4 regions of the Arthrobacter sp. AOP36-C1-22 genome follow, and region 1 is predicted to be linked to each of the others. Evidence: riboswitches for the same ligand, from Rfam matches in the RefSeq annotation. Region 1 holds a riboswitch; each other region holds the start of a gene.
The links. A riboswitch is a leader RNA that binds a small molecule or an ion and turns the genes downstream of it on or off. The one in region 1 is predicted to bind thiamine pyrophosphate.

Region 1 (3,842 bases):
CTGAGGGGCCGGTGGCGGCTTAGGCCACCGGCCGCTCCAGCCCCAGATGCCCGCGCAGGGTGTCGGTCGAGTATTCGGTGCGGTAGAGCCCCCGACGTTGCAACACCGGCACCACCCGGTCCACGAACTCCTCCAGGGAGTCAGGCAGCATCGGCGGCATCAGGTTGAAGCCATCGGCGGCCCCCGAAACGAACCAACGTTCGATGGAGTCGGCCACCTGCTCCGGGGTCCCCACCATCGTGCAATGGCCGCCTCCTGCGGCCAACCGGCCCAGCAGTTGCCGCACCGTGGGACGTTCGGCCTCCACGATGCGCAGGATCGTGGCGTACCTGCCCTGCGGGCCGGTGAATTCACTCGCCGGTGGCAGGGTCGGAACCGGTGCGTCGAGGTCCCAGTCGCGGCAATCCTGCCCGATGAACATCCCCAGCTGGGCCAGCGACTGTTCGGTGGGCAGCAGGGCGTCCACCTCGGCCTGCCCGGCCAGCGCCTCGGCCTCGGTGGACCCCAGGAAGGTGACCAGGCCGGGCATGATCGCGACCTTGGACGGGTCCCTGCCTTCGGCGGCAATGCGCCGCTTCAGGTCCGCGTAGTAGTCCTGTCCACTGGCCAGATCGTAGGCCACCGCATAGATGCCCTCGGCATGGCGTGCCGCCAGCTGGCGGCCGGACTCGGAGGCCCCCGCCTGGAACAGGACCGGCCGGCCCTGCGGGCCCCGGGGCACGTTCAGCGGCCCGTCGACGCTGAAATGCTCGCCGTCGTGGTTGATGGGTCTGACTTTCTCGGGATCGGCGAAAAGCCCTTCCCTGTCGGCCAACACGGCGTCGTCGGCCCAGGAATCCCATAGTCCCAGCGCGACGTCGATGAACTCGGCCGCCCGGGCATAACGCTCGGGGCTGGCCGGCATGGCATCCATTGAGTGGTTGCGTGCCTCGGCGTCGAACATCGAGGTCACCACGTTCCACCCGATGCGCCCGGCGCTGATGTGGTCCAGCGACGCGAGCATCCGTGCCGCGTGGTACGGGGTGTAGAAGGTGGTGGAGACGGTGGAGATCAGCCCGATGCGGCTGGTGTTCCGTGCCATGGCGGCCAGGGCCGTCAACGGTTCGAAGAACCACCGTGGACCCACTGACGGATTCCCTGCCGAATGCCCATCGGCGAAGAACACCGCGTCGAACAGGCCGGTCTCGGCGGTCCGGGCCAGCCGTTCGTAATGCTCGATGTCCCCCAGCTGTTCGACCGCTGAGCCCGGGTGGCGCCAGGCGGCCTGGTGGTGCCCGCAGGCGTTGAGGAAGGCGTTGAAATGTAGTTGGCGTGGTGCTGTGTCGCTGCTGTGTGCGCTCATTATTAGTTCATCACCAGTCCGCCGTCGACCACCAGGTTCTGTCCGGTGACCGCACGGGCCCAGGGGGAGGCGAAGAACAGGATGGCGTCGGCGAATTCGGCGGGGGTGGTCACCTTGCGCAACGGGGTGGAGGAGGCGATGAAGTCGAAGACCTCCTCGGGGGTGGCGGCGCTGGCATCGGTGGTCCGCAGCAGGCCGCCGGAGACCATGTTCACCGAGACCTCGTGTTGGCCCAGATCGGCGGCGAGTGTGCGGGTCAGCGCCAACAGGGCGGCCTTGGAGGCGGTGTAGTCGTGGTACGGGACCACCGGGTTTTGGAAGAGGTTGGTGCCGATGTTGATGATCCGCCCGAAGCCGTGTTCGCGCATCCCCGGCAGGGCGGCCTGGGAGGTGTTCAGGGCGCCGCGGACACTGCCGGAGAACTGGGTGGTGAACTCCTCCCACCCAATGTCTGCGGCCGAGGAGCGGGCCTCGCCGTTGAAGGAGAAATCGGCCAACGCGTTGTTCACCACGGTGGTCACGGGGGAACCGAAATGGGCCTGGGCGGTCTCGAGCATGGTGGCGACCTGTGCCGGATCGGTGACATCCGCCTGGACGGCCAGGGCGCGGTCGGGCCCCAGGGTGGAGGCGAGCTCCTGAGCGGCCTGGGCGGATTGGCGGTAGTTGATGATGACGCGGGCGCCTTGCCCGGCGAAGGCCGTCACGATGTGACGGCCCAAACCGCGGGCGCCTCCGGTGACGAGGACAAGCTGGTCGGAGAGGTTCATCTGGTCTCACTTTCATGGCTGCCGAGGGCAGGGGGTGGTGGAAATGGCGAGGGGGCCCCGGAGGCGGAGTCGCCCGGGGAGAGTAAGGAATGGCGCGGCAAGCACTGTGGGCAGCATCGTTCACGTGCTGTCCTGCCCGACGGCGGAGAGCAGGCTTCGGGCAGGATTCTTGGTTGCGGTGCAGCTGGTGGGCAGACGCTAAACGCCTGGCCGGGCGGGTCCTCGACAAGCCGCCGGACGCCAGGGCGGACGCAACCTGGACAAGCTGGTACCGGGCAGTGGGGCAGCGGTCCGGCAGGACCTTCCAAAATGGGGGTCTAGGTGGAGAAACACCTGCAACATCCCTTCGCTAGTTCGAACTAGATCAGGTTCAACGGGTGTTCTCTCAGCCAGGAAATCGTGGCACCCCGTGTCACTGCACCACAGCCTACACACGTGACGTGGCGATTCGACAACTTCGTGTCCCCGTGTACAGTCTGTGCTGAACACGGGAGTCCGGTGAGCCGGGCTGAGAGGAAGCTGATCAAGCTTCGACCGTCGAACCTGATCTGGGTCATGCCAGCGCAGGGAGGCAAAACTCTGAATCCCGTGCCCTGTTCACTCAACGGAAGGGGCACGACAGTGCACTCGACAACGCCGCCATCCACCACGCCAGTACCGGCGCGGGGACGCTTTTCCTTCGACCTCAAGGACCTGGTGCTCATCGTGGTCCTGGGGGTCGTCTTCGGGTTCCTCTACTGGGCCCTGGTCCAGGCATCGGCCGGGCTGACCCTGCTGATGGGCCCGTTCGGGGACCTCTCCTCGCATCTACTCTTCGGCGGGTGGCTGATCGTCGCCCCGATCGCCGTCGCCATCATCAGACGCCCCGGCGCCGGGATCCTGGCCGAGGTCATCGCCGGCGGGGTGGAAGTCGTTTTCCTCGGTTCAACGGCGGGGCCGATGCTCTTCCTCGTGGCCGCCATTCAGGGTCTGGGCAGCGAACTGCCCTTCGCCCTGCGCCGCTACCGGTCCTTCAGCTGGGGCGTGTACGCCTGCTCGGGGCTGCTCGGGGCCGGGCTGGCCTTCGCCGTCTCGGCCTTCCGCTTCGGATGGTACGGGCAGGACTTCTTCGTCATCCGGCTCGTCGTCCAACTGCTGTCCGGTCTCATCCTCGGCGGGCTGCTGGCCCGCCGGACGGTCAACGCCCTGGCGAAGACCGGCGTGGTGGACAACTACGCCATCGGACGCGATCTGCCCACCACCGGGGGAGCATGAAACCGGTGGGCGCGGCGGTGATCGCGCTTCAGGAGGCCACGGTGCACTACCCCCGGCGGGCGGCACCGGTGCTGCAGGAGGTGTCGCTGGGCCTGGACGCCGGGGAGCAGGTCATCATCCTGGGCCCCTCGGGGGCCGGGAAATCCACGTTGCTGGCGCTGATGACCGGGGTCATCCCGCATTCGGTGGCGGCCCGCACCACCGGCCGGGTCCTCGTGGCCGGCCAGGACACCGCCCACAGCAGTGTTGCCGAGCTCTCCCGGACCGTGGGCGTCCTGGCCCAGGACCCCGAATCGGCGATGTGCATGCCCGATGTGGACCGGGAGATCGCCCTTCCGCTGGAAAACCATGCGGTGGCCCCACCCCGGATCGACGCCCTGATCGACGCGGCGCTGGAACACATCAACGGAACCGGGCTGCGAGGCAGATCCACCCGGCAGCTCTCCGGCGGTGAAGGCCAACGGGTGGCCCTGGCGGCC
Region 2 (3,842 bases), on a different contig from region 1:
ACCCAGGGCGAACTGGTCGTTCCAGCGGAACTCGAAGCGCGCGGCCGACAGGGCATCGTCGCGGGCCGTCGCCCCGGGATGCCCCTTGGCCACATCGGCGGCATGCGCGGCGATCTTATAGGTGATCACCCCGGTCTTCACGTCGTCCTTATCCGGCAGCCCCAGATGCTCCTTCGGGGTCACATAGCAGAGCATCGCCGTGCCGTAACGGGCGATCTCGGTGGCCCCGATGGCGCTGGTGATGTGGTCGTAGCCGGGGGCCGTATCGGTCACCAGCGGACCCAGGGTGTAGAACGGCGCCCCGTCGCAGAGCTCCTGCTGACGCTCGACGTTCTCGCGGACCAGATGCAGCGGGATATGTCCGGGTCCTTCCACCATCACCTGCACGTCGAACTGCCAGGCCCTGCGGGTCAACTCGGCCAGGGTATCGAGCTCAGCGAACTGGGCGGCGTCGTTGGCATCGGCCAGGGAGCCGGGGCGCAGCCCGTCACCGAGGGAGAAGGCGACGTCGTAGCGGGCGAAAATGGCGCAGAGCTCGTCGTAATGGGTGTAGAGGAAGTTCTCCTGGTGGTGGGCCAGGCACCACCCGGCCATGATCGATCCACCGCGGGAGACGATGCCGGTGACCCGGTCGGCGCTCAAGGGCACATGGCGCAGCAGCACCCCGGCATGAATGGTCATGTAGTCCACGCCCTGTTCGCATTGCTCGATGACGGTGTCGCGGAAGATCTCCCAGGTCAGTTTCGATGCATCCCCATCGACCTTCTCCAGCGCCTGGTAGATCGGCACGGTGCCGATGGGCACCGGGGAATTGCGGATCAGCCATTCGCGGGTGGTGTGGATGTCATCGCCGGTGGACAGGTCCATCACCGTATCGGCGCCCCATTGGGTGGCCCAGGTGAGCTTGTCGACCTCCTGGGCGATCGAGGAGGTGATGGCCGAGTTGCCGATGTTGGCGTTGATCTTGACCAGGAAGGCCTTGCCGATGATCATCGGCTCGGATTCGGGATGGTTGATGTTCACCGGGATGATCGCCCGTCCGGCGGCGACTTCGCGGCGGACCAATTCGACGTCGCAGTTCTCGCGCAGCGCCACATAGCGCATCTCGTCGGTGAGGGTGCCCTGTCGGGCGTAATGCATCTGCGTGACGGTACGCCCCTGGTGCGAGCGCCTCGGTACCGGGGTCGTGCCGCTCCATTCTGCCGAGGCGGCCCCGCGACGCACGGCGGACCGGCCGTCGTCGTGCAGGGTGCGTTGGCGACCGGCGTATTCGGCGGTGTCACCCCGGGCGGTGATCCATCGGGTGCGCGGACGCGGGAGGCCGACGGTCGGTTCGGAGCCCGGACCGGCGGTCCGATACGCCAGATGGGGCTCGTTGGCGCTGCCGTCGGGGGAATCCGCCAGGCAGATCGCGGTGACCGGGACCCGCAGGCCGTGTTCCGGATCCTCGATCCACTGCAACCGGTGCTGTGGGTGCTGTTCCCACGCGGTGGCGGACGGGGTGGTGGGTTTTACTGTGGAATCGCTCATTTGAGCCCTCAACTTCCTACGCCGGCATGACCCGGACAGGTTCGACGGTCGCGAGCGGTGGCAGCTCGATCTCAGCCCCTCCTGGGGCACCCGTGTGGACGTTGCGAGCGTAACGGAGCGGCCCGCGATCTGGCTAATCCAGTTCGCGGGCCGCTCCGGTGTGGCGCCCCTCCGGGGCAGCGGGCTCGTGCCTAGGCGGCAAGCCAGAGGTCGGGACCGAAGACCTCGTAGTGGATGTTCCGCGGGGCCACGCCGGCGGCGATGGCCTGGCTGCGCACCGCACGCATGAATGGCAGCGGACCGCAGAGGTACATCCGGGCATCCTCGGGCAGCTCGACGCCGGTCAGGTTCATGAACCCCTCGACGGCCTGCAGGTCCGCGGTGGTGCCGGTGGTGTCCTCGAGCCACAGGCGCATCTCGACGTTGGGCAGCTGCTCCACGGCGGCGAGCATCTGGTCCTTCAGCGCCCAGTTCGATTCCATGGCCTCGGCGTGGAGCACCAGCACCTGGCGGTCCGACCCGGTGGAGACCAGCGACTGCAGGGCCGAGGCGCTCGGGGTGCACCCGATGCCGGCGGTGGCGATGATGATCGGCCCGCCCTCCATGTCCAGGGTGATGTCACCGTAGGGGTTGGACAGTTCCACGACGTCGCCGACCTCGAGATTGCGGTGCATGAAGGGGGAGACCTCCCCGCCTTCATCCAGCTTGGTGGTCAACACCCGCTCGGTGGTGGATTCGACGTTGTCGGAGAGGGAGTACTGGCGGCACTGGCGCAGCCCGTCGGCCAGCGGCACGCGGATGCTCACGAACTGGCCGGGCTTGGCCACCGTGACGGCGGTGTCATCGGCCGGCTCGAAGCGGAACGTCATGCAATCCTGGCCGGAAGCCTCCGTGGAGGTGACCTTCCATGGGGCGTAGATCCGGTCGTTGGCCTGTTCGGCGTAGAGGCCCTTTTCGATCTTGACCAGGGCGTCGGCCATCAGCCAGTAGACCTCGGACCAGGCGGCGACGACCTCTTCGGTGGCTGCTTCGCCCAGATCCTCGGCGATGGCCGCGAACAGGTGGTCGAAGACGATCTGGTACTGGTCGGGCTGGATGCCCAGCGACGTGTGCTTATGGGCGATGCGGGACAGCACTGATTCGGGCAGCGATTCGGGGTGTTCGATCAGGTGGGAGGCGAAGGCGGCAATGCTGCCGGCCAGGGCCTGTTGCTGGGCTCCGTTCTTCTGGTTGGCGCGACTGAACAAGCCGTCCAGGAGTTCAGGACGTGCCGCAAACATCCCGGCATAGAACTTCTTGGTGATCTCACCGATCCGTTCGCCAATCACGGGAAGTGTCGCCTGGACGACGGGGCGGGACGTTTCTGAGAGCATCGAATCTCCTCGAGGTCGAATTACTTGCGTCTGATCCGCAAGTATTATGATACATTTCTACACCTTGTAGAAAACTGGGGCAAATCGGCTATCGCGAGATGGGAAAAGGAAGGGGGACCAGCGCCGGGGAGGACGCCAGATCGCGGATCGACCAGTGGTCCAGCTCCTGGTAGAAGGCCTCCTGGGCGCGCGCCAGGGCTGTGCGGAGCCGGCAACCGGCGATCAATGGGCAGGCGGCCGTGCCGTCGTCGGTGGTGCACTGGGCGAGATCGCCCTGCCCCTCGAGGCTGCGCAGCAACGTGCCGGCGCCGAGGGACAGCCCCGATTCGTTGATCTGCACGCCACCGGTGCGCCCGCGTTTGACGTCGATGTGTTTCAACTGGCCGAGCTTGTGCACGGCCTTGGAGACCTGGTTGTAGGGGATGTCGATCGCCTCGGCGATCTCCCGGGTCCTCAGCAGGGGATCGGACCGGGCGGCGAGCAGCATCAGGATGCGCAGGCACACATCGGAAAAGGCGTTGATCTTCATGATGTCGACGCCCGGTCCCCACGGATCAGGCCCAGATCCTCAAATCAGCTGGTTCGGGGGTGGGCTCCTGGAAGGTCCACTCGCTGCCTTCGGCGGCGGGGGAGGCATAGGGCTGGATGATGGCCACTGCCCCGCCGAGGCTGTGCTCCGCTAGGGCATGGACGGCGTCGACATCCTCCTGCAGCAGGGTCACATCGGAGACCAGGGCCACGGCCACGAAGTTCTCACGCTGACCGATCAGCAAGGTGACCAGGTCATCCATCATGACTTCGGCATCGATATCCGCTTCGGGATCCTCGTCGTCCTCATCGGGTTGGACCGCCAGCAGGCGCAGTTCCCCTTCGGCCTCGCCGTCGGGCTCCAGGCCGATGGCGAAGGGCAGGAAGACCCCGTTGGTTTCAAGCTGTTCG
Region 3 (3,842 bases), on a different contig from region 1:
GAGGAGTAGGCGGCGAGCCAGTCGGCATAGGGGTGGCCCGGGTGGGCCGCGGCGGCCAGCCGCTGGCCGATGTCCTGGTAGAGCCAATAACAGGGCAGGATGGCCGCCACGAGCTTGGGATAGGAATCGCCGGAGGCCACCAGGTGGTTCAGGTAGGCCGAGGTGGTGGGGCTGGGTTCCGGATCGGGGGCATCTCCGAGCCGGTGCAGATGTAGATTCGCCTCCTCCTCGAGGGCGCCGACGGCCCCGGAAGCCCAGAACTGCTGCTCTTCGCGGTTCGGCGCCAACTCGGCGGCACGGGAGAGGACCCGGGAGTAGGTCCGCAGGTACAAGGAATCCTGGGCCAGATAGAAGTGGAAGTCCTCCGAGGGCAGGGTCCCGTCCCGCAGCGCACGGATGAACGGCAGATCGTCGATCCCCGAACGCAGCGGTGCCAGATCGTTCCACCAGGTGCCCAGCAAGGCCCCCGTCGTCGGGATCGCCGCACCGTCCCAGAGCGCCCCGAAATGATTCACCGGACCATGTCCTTCGCCGACCTCGAGTTCATCGGCACGGTGCAGGGCGCCTTCAAGCCACCCGCGGGCCAGCCGCAGGGCATCCCCCCAGTCCCCGCAGCGGGCCCACAGGGTAGCCAGCGCCGCGGAGAGCGAGCACCCGGTCCCATGGGTGTTCGGGGTGTCGATGCGGTCACCCTCCACGGCAGCCATGACGCCGTCGGGGCCCACGAGGGCATCCGGGCACCGGCTGCCGGTGAGGTGGCCGCCCTTGGCCAGGACCAGGACAGAATACCGCCTCGCGAGCCGGGCTGCCTGGTCCAGGACGTCGTCCCACCGGGTGCAGACCGGCTCCTCGAGCAGTGCCGCCAATTCCGCGGTGTTCGGGGTCAGGACATCGGCCCACGGGAGCAGCCGACGCAGGGCCTCCTCGGCGTCGTGCTCCAATAAGCGGTCCCCGGACGTGGAGATCAGCACCGGGTCCACCACGACGGTGGTGCCCGGGCGGGTACCCAGCCAGGCGGTGGTGGCTTCGATGACCTCGGCGGAGGCCAGCATGCCGATCTTCACCGCATCGATCCGGATATCGGCGGCGACCGTCTCAAGTTGCCGGGTGAGGAATTCCGCCGGAGGGGTATGGACCCCGGTGACCCCCCGGGTGTTCTGGGCGGTCAGTGCGGTGATCGCCGCCATCCCGTAGCCACCGCAGGCGGCAATCGATTTCAGGTCGGCCTGGATCCCGGCCCCGCCGGAGGGGTCGGCCCCGGCGATGGACAGGATGTTGGGGGTGTTCGGGGCGCTCATGCGGTCTCCGTTCGTGCTGCCCGGGTCCATTGCTGAACCAGGGCGGCAGCAGAGTCCCGGGGTTCGGCGGCGGAGCAGATGGCCCGCACGACGGCCATGCCGATGGCCCCGGCGGTGTGCGCGTCCGCGGCGTCGCCGGAGCCCAGCCCGCCGATCGCCACGCAGGGCAGCGGGGCCCGGGAGATCAACGAGGCCAGGCCGGGGAACCCCAGCGGGGTCGGGTGGTCCTTCTTGGTGGGCGTGGCCCGGACGGCCCCGGTGCCCAGATAGTCGATGGTGCCTGCCGGCAGTTCCGCTACTGCCGCGAAGTGGTCCTCGGTGCTGGCGCTGAGCCCCAGCACGGCATCGGGTCCGATGAGGGACCGGACGAGTTCGGCGGGCAGGTCCTTCTGGCCGATATGGACCCCGTCCACGCGGATCCCTGCCGCACGGGCCGCCAGGTAGACGTCCACCCGGTCGTTGAGCAGCAGCAGGGCCCGGCCCGCGGTGTGTTCGGCGCAGGCGGCCGCCTCGGCCAGGAATTCGCGGGCGGACAGGTCCTTGCAGCGCAGCTGGATGGTCCCGACCCCCGCGGCGACGGCCTCGGCCACGATGGTGGCCAAGGGCCGTCCGGCCGTGCTGGTGGAGTTGGCGACGAGGTAGATCCCGCTTCCGGGAACCGGCGCGCTCATGCGAGCACCGCCTCAACAAAGCAGTCGGTGGGTGAATGGGCCAAGGTGGGCGCATGTTGGTGCATGGGCGACATCCCTCCGCTAGTACGAACTAGATCAGGTTCTTGCCGGGTGTGCTCTCAGTCCGCGCCGGTGGCGGACACCCCGTGTCAGTGATCGTGAGCCTACAGTCCCCCACTGGGGGCGGCAAACCCACCGGCTGCCCCGCCGGCGGTGTCCACGTTAGTGTCGTACCCATGGCCATGAACCGACGTTCCCGTCCCCCAGCAGTTTCCGCGCCCGTCGTGCCGGCGGGCCCCGACGCCGAACTCCCGGCCACCGCGGCCCGCCGGCTGCGTGATGCCGCCGACTCCCGGCTGGCCCACCCCCGCAGGTTCCGCAGCGCCCAGCTCAAGGCACTCGAACGGCTGATCCAGGATCAAGAACAGACCCTATGTGACGCGTTGATGACGGATCTGGGTAAACCGGCGGCCGAATCCCGGCTGACCGAACTGGATCGGGTGAAGGCCGAAATCGATCATGCCCTGTTGCACCTGGGCGACTGGATGGCGGATGAGGCGGTGAAGGTCCCGCTGTCGCTGCAACCGGCGTCGGCCCGCGTCCAGGCGCGTCCGTTGGGCATGGTCCTGGTGATCGCCCCCTGGAACTATCCGGTCCTGTTGCTGCTCGGCCCGCTGGTCGGTGCCCTGGCGGCAGGGAACACGGTGATCCTCAAACCCTCCGAACTGGCTCCGGCCACCTCGGCGGTCATGGCCGCCCTCATCCCGCAGTACCTGGATCGGCGCGCTGTCGCGGTCCTGGAGGGGGCCGCGGAGACGACGAGCGAACTTCTGGAGATGGACTTCGACCACATCTTCTACACCGGAGGCGAACGGGTCGGGAAGATCGTGGCCCGGGCCGCGGCGGAAACGCTGACCCCGGTGACCCTGGAACTGGGCGGGAAGAGTCCGGCGGTGGTCGCCGACGGGAACTTCCCCGCCATCGCCCGGCGGTTGGCCCACGGGAAGTTCATGAATGCCGGACAGACCTGTGTCGCCCCGGACTACGTCCTGGCGGTCGGGGCCACGGCGGCGGCCGAACTGGAAAAGCAGCTGCCCAAGGCCATCGGCGCGTTCTATGGGAAGGACCCCTCGGGCAGCAAGGACTATGGACGGATCATCAACGCCTCGCACTTCGAACGTCTGGAATCCTATCTGGGGCAGGGACGGGTGGTGGCCGGGGGGACCAGCGACGCGGAGGCGAGGTACATCGCCCCCACGGTCCTGGCTGACGTCGACCCGGCGGCCCCGGTGATGACGGAGGAGATTTTCGGTCCGATCCTGCCGATCATCCAGGTCGACCGCTTCGATGATGCGGTGCGGTTCATCAACTCCCGCCCCTCACCGCTGGCCGCCTACCTGTTCAGCGAACGCCCGCGCCTGCACACCTCCTTCGAGGACCAGGTGCGGGCCGGGGCGATCGCCCATAATGTGTGCAGCATGCACCTGGCGGTCCCCGCGCTGCCCTTCGGCGGGGTGGGGGCCTCGGGGACGGGGAACTACCACGGCAAATTCGGGTTCGATACCTTCAGCCAGCAACGTCCGGTGCTGTCCAAGACCGCGATGCTCGATACGTTGCGGGCCGTCTACCCGCCCTTCGGCTGGGCCAAGCGGAAGATCATGCGTTCGATCGGCTGATCCGCCCGGCCGAGTGCCCCGACAGACGAAGGGCCCGGACCGCATTCAATGCGGTCCGGGCCCTTCGCTACGGTCGGTGCCATGGCACCTGCCGATGGATCGTGGCTACTTCTCGGTCAGCGAATCCACGTAGTCCTGGTTCTCGGAGATCCACTTGTCGACGATCGGTCCGTAGTCATCGGTGTCCGTGTCGTTGA
Region 4 (3,842 bases), on a different contig from region 1:
CTCCCGAGAGGGTGAACGGGTTCGCCTCGGCCAGATGCCTCAGCCCCAACCGGTCCAACAGCTCATCGACCCGTCCGGTGATTTCCTCGTCGGTGTACAGCCGGGTCTTCGACCCCGGTCTGCGGGCCCGTCGTGGGCCGAAGGCCAGTTCCTCGCGCACGGTGGCGGTGACGAATTGGTGCTCGGGCTCCTGGAAGACGGTGCCGATCCGGGCGACCAGTTCCCCGGCCCGCCACCGGTAGGGCCGGTCGGCGTCCCCGGGGTCGGAGGCCCCCGCGGCGCCCTGGTCGCCGCTGAGGCCCGGCAGGGCGGCGACGCTGCCGGCCCGTTCGGGCAGCAGCCCGGCCAGGGTCAACGCCAGTGTTGATTTGCCCGCCCCGTTGGCCCCGGTGATGCACAGCGCCTGCCCGGCGTCGATCCGCAGGTCAAGACCCGATACGGCGGCAGGACCCTGGGCCGTTCTGGACACGGCCAACCCCCGTCCCCTCAACAGGCCGGCGGCCGGTGCTGCCGGCTTCAGCCGGGCCGGCAGCACGGGAGTGTGGCCGGGAACCCAGACCCCGGCGTCGATGAGCCGGTCCCGGATGGGTCCGGGGGCGAAGAGCCGGGCCGGTGTGCCCTGGTAGGCGATGCCGCCGCCGGGCTCCAGGACGATCACGCGGTCCACGGCGTCGGCCCAGGCCGCCAGCCGGTGTTCGACGATGATCATCGTCGCCCCGCTGGCGCCCACGGCGTCGATCACTGCGTCACGGACCTCCAGCACCCCCTCGGGGTCGAGGTTCGCGGTGGGTTCGTCCAGCAGGACCAGTCCCGGGCGCATGGCCAGGATCCCGGCCAGGGCCAGTCGTTGCTTCTGTCCCCCCGACAGGGAGGAGGTGGGGTGGTCCAGGGGCAGGCTGAGCCCGACGGCGTGCAGGGATTCGATGACGCGGGGCCAGATCAGTTCCGGATCCACCGAAAGGTTTTCCGCCCCGAAGGCGACGTCGTCCCCCACCCGGGCCTGGACGATCTGGGTCTCGGGGTCCTGCTGCATCAGCCCGGTCCGGCCGTGGGCGGCCGCGGCGGGTCGGCCATCGATGAGCAGTTCCCCTGCGGAGGCGTTGTCCTCATCGTCCTGCAACACCCCGGCCAGGGCATGCATGAGGGTCGATTTACCGGCCCCAGACGGGCCGACGAGCAACACCTTCTCCCCGGCGTCGATGTCCAGGTCCAGCCCCAGCACGGCGGGCTCCTCGCGTCCGGCATGCTGCCATCCCCAACCGCTGGCCCTGACCGCCGCCGCGCGGACGTCGCCGACCCCGGTGGCCGGTGAAGGGCCCCGGGCCCCGGTCGGTGCATCATGTGTCATCGGTTCAACCCAGGACCCGTTCCTGGGCGGCCTTCCGCGACGCCATCGAGGACAAGGCCCCGGTTCGCGACAGGGCCCGGGTCAGTGCCCAGGATCCCAATCCGGCGATGACCAGGCCCGAAATGGCCATGAACACCACATAGGCCAGTTTCATGCTCTCGGTGTAGTCGGGGAACCAGGAGAAGACGAAGGCGTCGTTCACTCCACCGAAGATCCCGGTCAGCAGCCCGGCGAACAGCGCCACCGGCAGCGACCAGCGGCGGTAGAGCAGCACGGCGAAGACGATTTCGGCGCCGAGGCCCTGGATGATCCCCGAGGCCCAGACCGTCCAGCCGTATTCGGAGCCCAGGAGCGAGGAAACGACCGCGGCTACCATCTCGCAGAACAGTGCGGCCCCTGGTTTGCGGATGATCAGTGCCCCCAGGACGGCGGGGAAGAGCCACATTCCGGCCAGCAGGGCGGATGAGGGCGGGAAGGCCACGAAGATGAAGTCGAAGGCGTGGTGGGTGGTGTTCCAGGCCCAGAAGATCACCCCGGAGGCCACGGCGATGACGGAGGCGACGACGATGTCCACGACGCGCCAGGTGTAACGGGCGGTCGGTGCCGCCGAGAGGGTGCTGCTCATGTGGTGTTCCTCCTTGGGTCCAAGGAGGGGAGGACCCCGCGGCGGTTCCGCGGGTCCTGAGATTCTCGACTCCCTTCGCCGGTACGAGCCGGAGCAGGTTCGAGGGTCTGCGGTGTTCCGCACTCTCAGCGTCGAAGATTCCGGCCGTGGCCGGTCGGCGACGCTCCCCTGTCGTAGGTGATTCAGTAGGGCCGAGTCTACAGCGCGTTATGCTGGGCAGGTAATCACCTACCGACGGGAGAATCGTTCGTGAACGCATTATTGAAGATCGTCGGCGCGGTCGTGTCGATCGGCGTCGGCTTCGTCGGCGGCAAGCTCGTGGACACCATCTGGTACAAGGTCACCGGAGAGAACCCCCCGAAGCCGAACGACAAGGAAGCCCAGGCCGAGGCATCGATGCGTCATGCGCTCGGGTTCGCTGTGGTCTCCGCCGTGGTGTCCGCAGTGATCCAGGTCCTGACCAACCGTGGCACGCAGCGGGCCATTGCCCGCTTCAACCACACGGCCGACGAGGTCTGATCCTCGTCAGCGGCCTTCGTCCAGGCGGCGCTGGGCCTCGGAGACCACTTCATTGAGGTCGTCGAGGACCAGCGTCTCCTGTTTGAGGTGCCGGGTCCGGTAGCCGGCACGACCGACCATATGGGCGGTCACCGGGGCGGTGAGCAGCTGGAAGAACCAGGCCAGCACCAGTATCGGCACCGCGGACCAGGCCCTGATCTGCAGGGCGACGGAGAGCAGCATCAGGAACAATCCCAGGACCTGCGGTTTCGTGGCCGCGTGCATGCGGGAGAAGAGGTCCGGGAAACGCAGCAGGCCGATGCCTGCGGCCACGGACAGCAGAGCCCCGGAGACCATGCTGATCACCACGATCCAGTCCAGGACCTGGTCCAGCGTCCCGCCCTCGGTCAGTCCAAGCACGATCATTGCCCCCTCCGATCGGTGACGTAGCGGGCGATGGTGACCGAACCGATGAAGGCCACCAGCGACCCGACGACGATGAACACGATGTGGTTCAGATGCCGGTTCACGACCATGTCCACGCAGAGTCCGCACAGGATGATGATCAACAGGACGTCCAGGGCCAGAGTCCGGTCCAGGATCGACGGGCCCCTGGCCAACCGGATCAGTGCCATGACGGCGCCAAGCGCCAGGGCGACCCCGGCGATCCAGGCAGCGACGATGATCATGGGTGCTCCTTCATCGATCGGTTCGCTCGTGCTGCGGGGTCGGGGCCTGCGGGGCCCTCGGCGTCCAGGGCCGCCAGTTCCTCCCGGCTGCCCATCATCCGGATGATCCTCGCTTCGATGGACCTGACCTGCCGCCGGAAGTCCTCGGCCTCCTGGACGGTGTTGATGTCCAGCACGTGCAGGTAAAGCGTGGAGGTCGTCCGGTCGATCTCCACGACGAAGGACCCCGGGATGAGGGTCAGCACATGCCCCAGGACCGTGGCCATGAGGTCTTCCTGGCTGCGCATGCGGATGCCGATGACCGCGTTGCGCACCTTCGGCCCGCGCCGGAGGACCACGAGCACCACCTGGATGCTCGCCCGCACGATTTCACGCAGGAACAACACCGTGAACACCAGCCCCTGCCAGGGGTTGAACCGGCCGGAGAGCTCCACGGGAGGCAGTTTGAAGGTCGTCACCACCCCCAGGGCGATGACGAACCCGAAAATCAGGTTCCCGGGGCTGAAGTCCCGCCAGAGGGCGCCCCACACCAGGACCAGCCACAACATCAGGGGAAGTTCGATCAGGAAGCGGGCACGACGCCGTCGTGCCCTGGCCCGGGCGCTGCGGGCCCCGGTGAGCAGTTCCGAGGGCCGTGCCGGACGCGGATGCCGGTGCGGGCTCATCGTCCGCCTCCCGTCTC

Region 2: linked by a shared signal. The riboswitch ahead of thiC (phosphomethylpyrimidine synthase ThiC) and the one ahead of ACT3S6_RS02080 (ECF transporter S component) in region 1 are both predicted to bind thiamine pyrophosphate.
Region 3: linked by a shared signal. The riboswitch ahead of thiE (thiamine phosphate synthase) and the one ahead of ACT3S6_RS02080 (ECF transporter S component) in region 1 are both predicted to bind thiamine pyrophosphate.
Region 4: linked by a shared signal. The riboswitch ahead of ACT3S6_RS10350 (ECF transporter S component) and the one ahead of ACT3S6_RS02080 (ECF transporter S component) in region 1 are both predicted to bind thiamine pyrophosphate.

What each region holds. Positions count from the first base shown of each region.
Region 1 is NZ_JBQSWW010000002.1:94,197-98,038, reverse strand. It holds gene ACT3S6_RS02090 (LLM class flavin-dependent oxidoreductase) at 20-1,342, opposite strand; gene ACT3S6_RS02085 (3-oxoacyl-ACP reductase) at 1,345-2,109, opposite strand; TPP riboswitch at 2,434-2,529, opposite strand; TPP riboswitch at 2,587-2,696, shown strand; gene ACT3S6_RS02080 (ECF transporter S component) at 2,731-3,363, shown strand; gene ACT3S6_RS02075 (ABC transporter ATP-binding protein) at 3,360-3,842, shown strand, end outside.
Region 2 is NZ_JBQSWW010000007.1:41,613-45,454, reverse strand. It holds gene thiC (phosphomethylpyrimidine synthase ThiC) at 1-1,530, opposite strand, end outside; TPP riboswitch at 1,527-1,634, opposite strand; gene ACT3S6_RS05850 (globin domain-containing protein) at 1,722-2,903, opposite strand; gene ACT3S6_RS05845 (RrF2 family transcriptional regulator) at 2,992-3,432, opposite strand; gene ACT3S6_RS05840 (hypothetical protein) at 3,458-3,842, opposite strand, start outside.
Region 3 is NZ_JBQSWW010000023.1:32,058-35,899, reverse strand. It holds gene thiD (bifunctional hydroxymethylpyrimidine kinase/phosphomethylpyrimidine kinase) at 1-1,298, opposite strand, end outside; gene thiE (thiamine phosphate synthase) at 1,295-1,969, opposite strand; TPP riboswitch at 2,026-2,126, opposite strand; gene ACT3S6_RS12385 (aldehyde dehydrogenase family protein) at 2,206-3,645, shown strand; gene ACT3S6_RS12380 (glycine betaine ABC transporter substrate-binding protein) at 3,751-3,842, opposite strand, start outside.
Region 4 is NZ_JBQSWW010000016.1:51,063-54,904, reverse strand. It holds gene ACT3S6_RS10355 (ATP-binding cassette domain-containing protein) at 1-1,348, opposite strand, end outside; gene ACT3S6_RS10350 (ECF transporter S component) at 1,353-1,973, opposite strand; TPP riboswitch at 2,027-2,153, opposite strand; gene ACT3S6_RS10345 (DUF4235 domain-containing protein) at 2,223-2,492, shown strand; gene mnhG (monovalent cation/H(+) antiporter subunit G) at 2,499-2,897, opposite strand; gene ACT3S6_RS10335 (monovalent cation/H+ antiporter complex subunit F) at 2,894-3,160, opposite strand; gene ACT3S6_RS10330 (Na+/H+ antiporter subunit E) at 3,157-3,825, opposite strand; gene ACT3S6_RS10325 (Na+/H+ antiporter subunit D) at 3,822-3,842, opposite strand, start outside.